Linked DNA regions of Lujinxingia vulgaris. The protein of the gene in region 1 interacts with the protein of each later gene in a pairwise test. Links are inferred from orthologs where the notes say so. Each region holds a gene or a part of one and is shown in the gene's direction. Other genes may lie near its edges.

Region 1 (3,343 bases):
AGCTTTGTAAGTAAGGGCCAGCGACGCCAACGGCAAGACAGGATCGGGGAGGAAACCAGCCATCGAATCTGCCCCGGTGCGTCCGCGCCCGCGCACGCAGATGCGCGCCGCGCTACGCCGGTGTCGTTGACCCGAAGGTGTCCTGATGCGCTTTTTTCGCCGCTGTGGCTTTTTCGCCAGGCTGAAAGCCCCTCAGCGCACACCCTGGCATACATGGGAGTAGGCAATTGAGTCAGCACGATTGGGATAGTGATGTCGTTACCGAGAAGAAAACCCGGCTCAAAAAACCCCGGCTCTTCAAGGTGATCTTTCATAACGACAATTACACCACCATGGAGTTTGTCGTTCAGATCTTAGAGCAGGTCTTTCATAAAAGCCCCGCCGAGAGCGCCCAGATCATGTTGCGCGTGCATAACCACGGCAGCGGCGTCGCCGGCATCTACCCCCGGGAGGTTGCCGAAACCAAGCTGGAGATGACCATCACCATGGCCCGACGCGAAGGCCACCCGCTGATGGTCACCATGGAGCCGGAGTAGCCTTTCGCATCACCCGTGGTAGCTGTGTTTTTGCTCGTCCCTCTAAAGATAAGGCGGAGTGTGCTGCGCCTTGAGACCACCCTCTACCCCTTTGCGGTCCTCTCGCCGGAGCCTTAGGTCATGATTCAAAAAGATCTCGAAATCGCCCTCTTCGCGGCGGTCCGTGAGGCCAAGCAGCGCCGCCACGAGTATCTCACCCTGGAGCACCTGCTCTACGTCTTATGTTACGACGAGACCACTCGCCGCATCCTGCGCCATGTCGGCGCCGATGTGGACCGGCTCACCCGCGACCTCGACGGCTTTCTCGAAGAGAACCTCGACCGCCTCCCCGCCGATATCAGCGCCGAGCCGGTGCAGACGGTGGCCTTTCAGCGCGTGATGCAACGCGCCATCATGCACGTGCGCTCCTCCGGACAGACCGAGGTCAACGGCGGCAACGTCCTCGTCGCCCTCTTCAGTGAGCCGGACAGCCACGCGGTCTTTTTTCTGGAGAACCAGAACGTCAGCCGCCTCGATGTCGTCTCCTACATCAGCCACGGCGTCAGCCGCCTGGACGAAGACGATCGCAGTGGCGACTCCTTCGACGACGAGCCCGACTGGGAAGACTCCTCCCCGCGCATCGACGAGGAAGAAGACACCGACGGGGTGCAAAACCCGCTGGAGAGCTACTGCACCAACCTGGTCGAGCGCGCCAAAAAGGGCCGCATCGATCCGCTCATCGGCCGCGACTCCGAGATCGAGCGCACCGTTCAGGTGCTGTGTCGGCGCCGCAAAAACAACCCGGTCTTCGTCGGCGACCCCGGCGTGGGCAAAACCGCGGTGGCCGAGGGACTGGCCCGCCGCATTGCCCACGGCCAGGTGCCCTCGGTGCTCGAAGACGCCGAGATCTGGTCGCTGGATCTGGGCGGGCTTCTGGCCGGCACCAAGTTCCGCGGCCAGTTCGAGCAGCGCCTCAAGGCGGTGATCAAAGCCCTGCAGAAGCGCAAAAACGCCATCCTCTTTATCGACGAGATCCACACCATCGTCGGCGCCGGCGCCACCAGCGGCTCCACCATGGATGCCTCCAACATCCTCAAGCCCGCGCTGGGCGACGGCTCGCTGCGCTGCATCGGCTCGACCACCCACGAGGAGTTCCGAAAAAGCTTCGATCGCGACCGCGCCCTGGCCCGTCGCTTCCAGAAGATCGACATCGTTGAGCCCACCATCGAGGAGACCCGCGAGATCTTGCGCGGCCTCAAGCGCCACTACGAGGCCTTCCACGACGTGGTCTACACCGATGAGGCCATTGATATGGCTGCCGATCTGGCCGCCAAACACATCACCGAGCGGGCGCTTCCCGACAAGGCCATCGACGTGATCGATGAGGCCGGTGCGCGCCACCGCATCCACCGCGCAGAGCTGGCCTCCAACACCATCGACGCCGATCATATCGAAGATGTCGTCGCCAAGATCGCGCGCATCCCGCAGCTCAAGGTTCAGGGCAGCGAGAAAGATCGCCTGCACCAACTGCGCGCCTCGCTCAAAGAGACCGTCTACGGTCAGGACGACGCCATCGACGCGGTGGTCACCGCCGTCAAGATGAACCGTGCCGGCCTGACCCGCCCCGACAAACCCGTGGGCAACTTCGTCTTCGCCGGCCCCACCGGCGTGGGTAAAACCGAAGTTGCGCGCCAGCTGGCCACCGCCCTGGGCATCGGCTTTATTCGCTTCGACATGAGCGAGTACATGGAACGCCACGCTGTGAGCCGCCTCATCGGCGCGCCTCCCGGCTACGTCGGCTACGACCAGGGCGGCCTGCTCACCGAGGCCATCCGCAAGACGCCCCACGCGGTGCTCCTGCTCGATGAGATCGAAAAAGCGCACCCCGACATCTTCAACGTGCTCTTGCAGGTGATGGATAACGCCAAACTCACCGACAATAATGGGCGAGAGGCCGATTTCAGGAATGTGATCCTGATCATGACCTCCAACGCCGGCGCCCACGAGATGGCCCAGAACGTGGTGGGCTTTAACCAGCGTATGGATCTTTCGCGCGGCAATAAGGCGCTCGAAAAGACCTTCTCACCCGAGTTCCGCAACCGCCTCGACGGGGTCATCGTCTTCAAGCCCCTGCCGCAGAGCGTGATCATGCGCGTGGTCGACAAGTTCGTCGACGAGCTGGAGTTCCAGCTCAGCGACCGCAACGTGCGCGTGACCCTCGACGACGACGCCCGCGCCTGGCTGGCCAGCCGCGGCTACGACGAAAAACTCGGCGCCCGCCCCCTGGCCCGCGTCATCCAGGAGCATATCAAACAGCCCCTGGCCGAAGAGATCCTCTTCGGGGCGCTCCAGGAAGGCGGCGAAGCCCAGGTCGGCGTCAAGGACGACGCGCTGGCCTTCGAGTTCTTCCCCGACAATGTTCAGGAAGAGGCTATGGCCAACGAGAGCGACTGATGCTCTCAGGCGCGCCGACCGCCGGCGCGCCCTGACGTCCTGAACCCGCTGCCCTTTCCCCACGCCGCGCTCCGACCGACCTTTTCAGTCGGATGCTCGGCGCGGGCATTTCAACAGACCTCTTCTTCTGGCGACCTCCCATGCCTGCGCCCGCTGTATCGGCCCCCGCAAAGCTCTTCCTCTTCGGCGAATACGCCGTCCTCGGCGGTGCCCGCGCGCTCGTGCAGGCCACCGGGCGCTGCGTCACCGCCCGCCTCACCCCCGGCCAGAACGCCTACCGCGTTGTCGGCGCCGACCTCTCCGCCGAGCTCGCCCTGCCCCGCGCCGCGCTCAACGCCCTGCAGCGCACCGACGGCGACGCCGCCCTCCACGAT
Region 2 (4,199 bases), 230 kb from region 1 along the record:
GGGGTGTTTGATTCGACCGGCGTCGACCTGGAGAAGCTCGATGCGCATGTGGCCGAGGTGGGCACGCTTGAGGGCTACGGGCAGGGCGACCGCCTCACTAACGCCGAGTTGCTGGAGCTCAAATGCGATGTGCTGGTGCCGGCGGCAGTGGAGAATCAGATCACGGCGTCGAACGCCGGGCGCCTGCAATGCGAGCTTGTGGCCGAGGGGGCCAACGGACCTACCAGCACCGAGGCGGACGATATCCTGACCGAGCGGGGCATCACCGTGCTCCCCGACCTTCTGGCCAACGCCGGCGGGGTGACCGTCTCGTACTTTGAGTGGGTGCAGGGCATTCAGAATACGATGTGGACGATGGCTGAGGTCAATGAGCGGCTGCGTCGACTTCTGCAGGAGGCGTACCGCCGGGTGGTGGCGCAGTCGGAGGAGCTGAAAGTCGATCTTCGTACCGCCGCACTCATTGCGGGTGTGGATCGGGTGGCGCGGGCCAAGCTGATGCGGGGGCTCTTTCCGTGAGTTGGATGCTTGAGACGATGGCGGGTGAGCAGGGAAAGGCCACAACCCGCTCAAGGTGGCGGCGGCCGGGACGCTGGCTGATGGTGCTGGTGGGCCTGGTCGGTGTGCTGGCCAGCGCGGCCGGGTGGTGGTGGCTGACGCTCAAAGAGCGCGAGCATGTGCAGAGTCAGTTTCATCGCGACGCGCAGCTCTACGCCGACAGCGTGGAGCGCCGGCTGATCGACAAACGCCAGATCCTTCAGGGGGTGATCGCGTTTCATCAGGGCTCCTACAGTGTGGAGCGACAAGAGTACGACGCGTTTATGAACACCTTTTTGAAGGGGCGCCAGCAGGTGGCGCTGATGGCCTGGGCGCCGGAGGTCACCCGGGAGGCGCGCGCCGGCCACGAGGCGCAGGGCACCGGTGAGCTGGGGCGGCCCTACGAGATCCTGGAGCAGACGGGCGATACAAAAGTGCGCGTCGCCGGCGATCGTTCGCTCTACTCGCCGATGTTTTATGCCTGGCCCACTGAGACGCCGATGCCCCTGGGGATCGACTGGCTGGCGGTGCCGCGGGCAGCCGGGGCGATGCAGAAGGCCCGTTCACAAAACGTGGTCGTGATGGCCGGTCCGCTGGACCTTGTGGGGGCGGCCCCCGGATCGATCCTCTACGGGCTTTTCGCGCCGGTGTTTAGCGTGCCCGAAGATGATCCGGGCAGCTTTGAGGGGTTTGTGGTCGCAGTGCTGCACGTTCAGGAGTCGATCGCTGAGGCGATGCAGGTGCGTCCGCCGATCGACATTGAGTTTGAGCTCATTGACGAGGGCGCCCATGGCGAACCTCGACCGGTCTACGCCTGGTCGGGCGCGACCAAAGAGACTCTGGACGAGCAAAAGCAGGCCGGAGCCGGGGAGGTGATCTGGAGGGGCAGGACGGCCGCCGAGCAGGGGCTTATCTACGACCGCCGCCTCGATCTTCCCGGGCCGCGTTGGGCGCTCGTCGCGCGTCCTACAGAGGCCTATGTCAGCGAGCGCACCGACAGCAGTCCGGAGGTCTTTCTCTTCAGCGGGCTGCTGGTCACGATCTTGAGCGTGCTCTACGTGGGCACGTCGCTGGGGCGCACCGAGCGGGTCGAGCGCCTGGTCGATGAGCGCACCGCCTCACTCCGAGAGCACCGCGAGAAGATGCGCACCATCGCCATTGAGATGGCCCGCGCGCGTCAGGAAGCCGTCGAGGCCACCCGCGCCAAGAGCAGCTTTCTGGCCAATATGAGCCACGAGATCCGCACGCCCATGAACGGCATCATCGGCATGGCCGAGCTGCTCAAAGAGACCCGGCTGAACTCCAAACAGCGCGAGTACCTCACCCTTCTGGACCGCTCCGCGCGCGGACTTCTGGCCTTGCTCAACGACATCCTGGACTTCTCCAAGATCGAGGCCGGGCAGCTGGAGTTGGACCGCCGTGAGTTTCGCCTCACCGACACCGTCGCCGAGACCCTGCAGGTGCTCGCCACGCGCGCTTCTCAAAAAGGGCTGGAGCTTGTGTATTCGGCCAGCCCCGACGTGCCCTTTGCGGTCATCGGCGATCCGGACCGGCTGCGTCAGGTGCTCATCAACCTGGTGGGTAACGCCATCAAGTTCACCGAGACCGGTCAGATTGAGGTGCGCGTCAGCTGTGAGGAAAAACGCGATCATCAGGTCATTGTGCAGATCGCGGTGCGCGACACCGGGGTGGGCATTCCCAAAAAGGAGCAGAAGCGCATCTTTGAGGCCTTTCGGCAGGCCGATGCCTCTTCGCGCCGCGAGCATGAGGGCACGGGCCTGGGCTTGAGCATCTCCACCCAGCTGGTGGAGTTGATGGGCGGTCATATCGAGCTGGAGAGCGAAGAGGGTGTGGGCACCGAGGTGCGTTTTACGCTTCGACTCGAACTCAGCCAGGAGCATCGCGAGGAGGGCGAAGCGAAGCTTTTGGGCAGGCGCGTGCTGGTGGTCGATGACAACCCGGTCAACCGTCGGCTCTTGCGAGTGTTGCTGGCCGACTGGAAGTTGCAGGCCGAGGTCGTTGGTGAAGTCAACGCGGCTCGTGAGCTCATCGCCGAGCGTGATGAGGCCTTCGACGCGTTGATTCTCGATGTGGTGATGCCCCGGGAGTCAGGGCTGGTGCTGGCCAGCGAGGTTCTTGCGGCGAATGGCGATCAGCCGGCGATCATTGTGCTCTCGTCGGCAGGCGCCGTCTCCGGGGAGGCTGCAGAGGAGGAACCTGGCGAGGAGGTCGGCCAGCTCTGCGCCTGGCTCTCCAAGCCGGTCAAACCCACCGATCTTTATGAGGCGCTGGTCAGCTGTGTGGTTGAGGGCAAAAAAGCCAGCGAGATCACCGTGGCTCAGACCGAGGCCCGCGCTGGCGAGGGGCTCTGTGTGCTGCTGGTGGAGGATAGCGAGGTCAACCAGAAGGTCGCCCGCGGTCTGCTCGCCAGGGGCAACCACCGCGTGGAACTCGCCCGCGACGGTCAGGAGGCCATCGACGCCTATGAGCGCGATCCGCAGCGCTATGACTTAATCTTGATGGACATCCAGATGCCGCGGGTCGACGGCTTTGAAGCTACCCGCCGCATTCGCGAGCTGGAAGCCGAGCGGCCCGGGGAGCGCGCGGTGCCCATCGTGGCGCTGACCGCCCACGCCATGAAGGGCGACCGCGAGCGTATGTTGCGCGCAGGCATGGATGATTACCTGGCCAAACCCCTGCAACCCGACGAGCTGATGCGGGTCATCGAGAAGTGGCGCCCGCTGCAGGGAGAACACCCCGAGGCGGCGTCGGGTGAGGAAAAAGAGCGCGAGGAGGTCGGTATGCGTGAGGCAAAACCCGGGCAGCAGGACGATCGGTCGCAGCGTAAAGCTGCGTCGCAAGAGGCACCGGAGCAGAAGGAGCAGGGCGGCTCCGGGCTCTGGGATCCCGAGATCGCGGCCGGCTCCACCGGCGGCGACCCGGACTTGTTGCGGGAGCTGGCGCAGCTCTTTGTGGACGAGTCCTCGGGCTGGTTGCGCGAGCTGCAGGCCGCGCTCGGCCAGCGCAACGCCCGGGAGGTTCGCCGGCTGGCACATACCATCAAAGGCAGCGCCCTGGTCTTCGGCGCTCGCCAGGTCGGTCAACTCGCCGAACAGCTGGAGATGATGGGCAAAGATGACGCGCTGGAGCAGGCGCCGCCCCGTTATGAGCAGCTGGTGGAGGCGACCTCAAAGCTCAACGCCGCGCTCCGATCGGAACTTCTCGAAGGCGCCCACGACGAAGCCTCAGAGACCTCCTCTCACAACGGCGCCGCCTCCCCGCCGGACTCCTTCTCCAACTCCCGCGACGAGGACGAGGATGATGAGGGCGATGATCACCGCAACGTCACACCCTCACCCCCGCGTTAAACGTCGCTGTGGTGGCCCATCACCGGCGGGTTTTGCTATGCTATCGCGCGTAGTCGATATGCGAATGCCCGCCGCGCCATTCTGCCGCGGTGAGCGAGGATGTTCTCATTGAGGATGGCGATCATGGCGCGATGGTATGTGTGGCGAGTGCTGCTGGTGGGCGCGGCGCTGGTGTGGACTCTGGGCTGCTCCGATGATGTGGCCCCGAGCCAGTGCACCGGCGAGGGGTGCGTGAGCTGCGATGAGGACACCCCCTGCGAGGAGGGCTCCTACTGCGACAGCGACGGGCGCTGCCAG

Evidence for each region.
Region 2: the proteins of clpA (region 1) and FRC98_RS10825 interact in binary tests that used the Escherichia coli proteins (3 or more experiments, as listed by UniProt). The link is inferred for Lujinxingia vulgaris from one-to-one orthologs.

The regions. Positions count from the first base shown.
Region 1 is NZ_VOSM01000004.1:157,839-161,181, forward strand. The notes cover bases 278-3,312. They hold clpA (ATP-dependent Clp protease ATP-binding subunit ClpA), read left to right. Parts: upstream 278-656; coding sequence 657-2,969; downstream 2,970-3,312. Other genes in these bases: FRC98_RS09980 (ATP-dependent Clp protease adaptor ClpS), read left to right, coding at 278-536; FRC98_RS09990 (mevalonate kinase family protein), read left to right, coding at 3,110-3,312. In the rest of the region: more of FRC98_RS09980, read left to right, coding at 228-277; more of FRC98_RS09990, read left to right, coding at 3,313-3,343. UniProt on the Escherichia coli protein: ATP-dependent specificity component of the ClpAP protease. It directs the protease to specific substrates. It has unfoldase activity. The primary function of the ClpA-ClpP complex appears to be the degradation of unfolded or abnormal proteins.
Region 2 is NZ_VOSM01000004.1:388,245-392,443, reverse strand. The notes cover bases 212-4,102. They hold FRC98_RS10825 (CHASE domain-containing hybrid sensor histidine kinase/response regulator family protein), read left to right. Parts: upstream 212-521; coding sequence 522-3,902; downstream 3,903-4,102. Other genes in these bases: FRC98_RS10820 (FG-GAP repeat domain-containing protein), read left to right, coding at 4,026-4,102; FRC98_RS10830 (Glu/Leu/Phe/Val dehydrogenase dimerization domain-containing protein), read left to right, coding at 212-516. Outside these bases: more of FRC98_RS10830, read left to right, coding at 1-211; more of FRC98_RS10820, read left to right, coding at 4,103-4,199. UniProt on the Escherichia coli protein: Member of the two-component regulatory system UvrY/BarA involved in the regulation of carbon metabolism via the CsrA/CsrB regulatory system. Phosphorylates UvrY, probably via a four-step phosphorelay.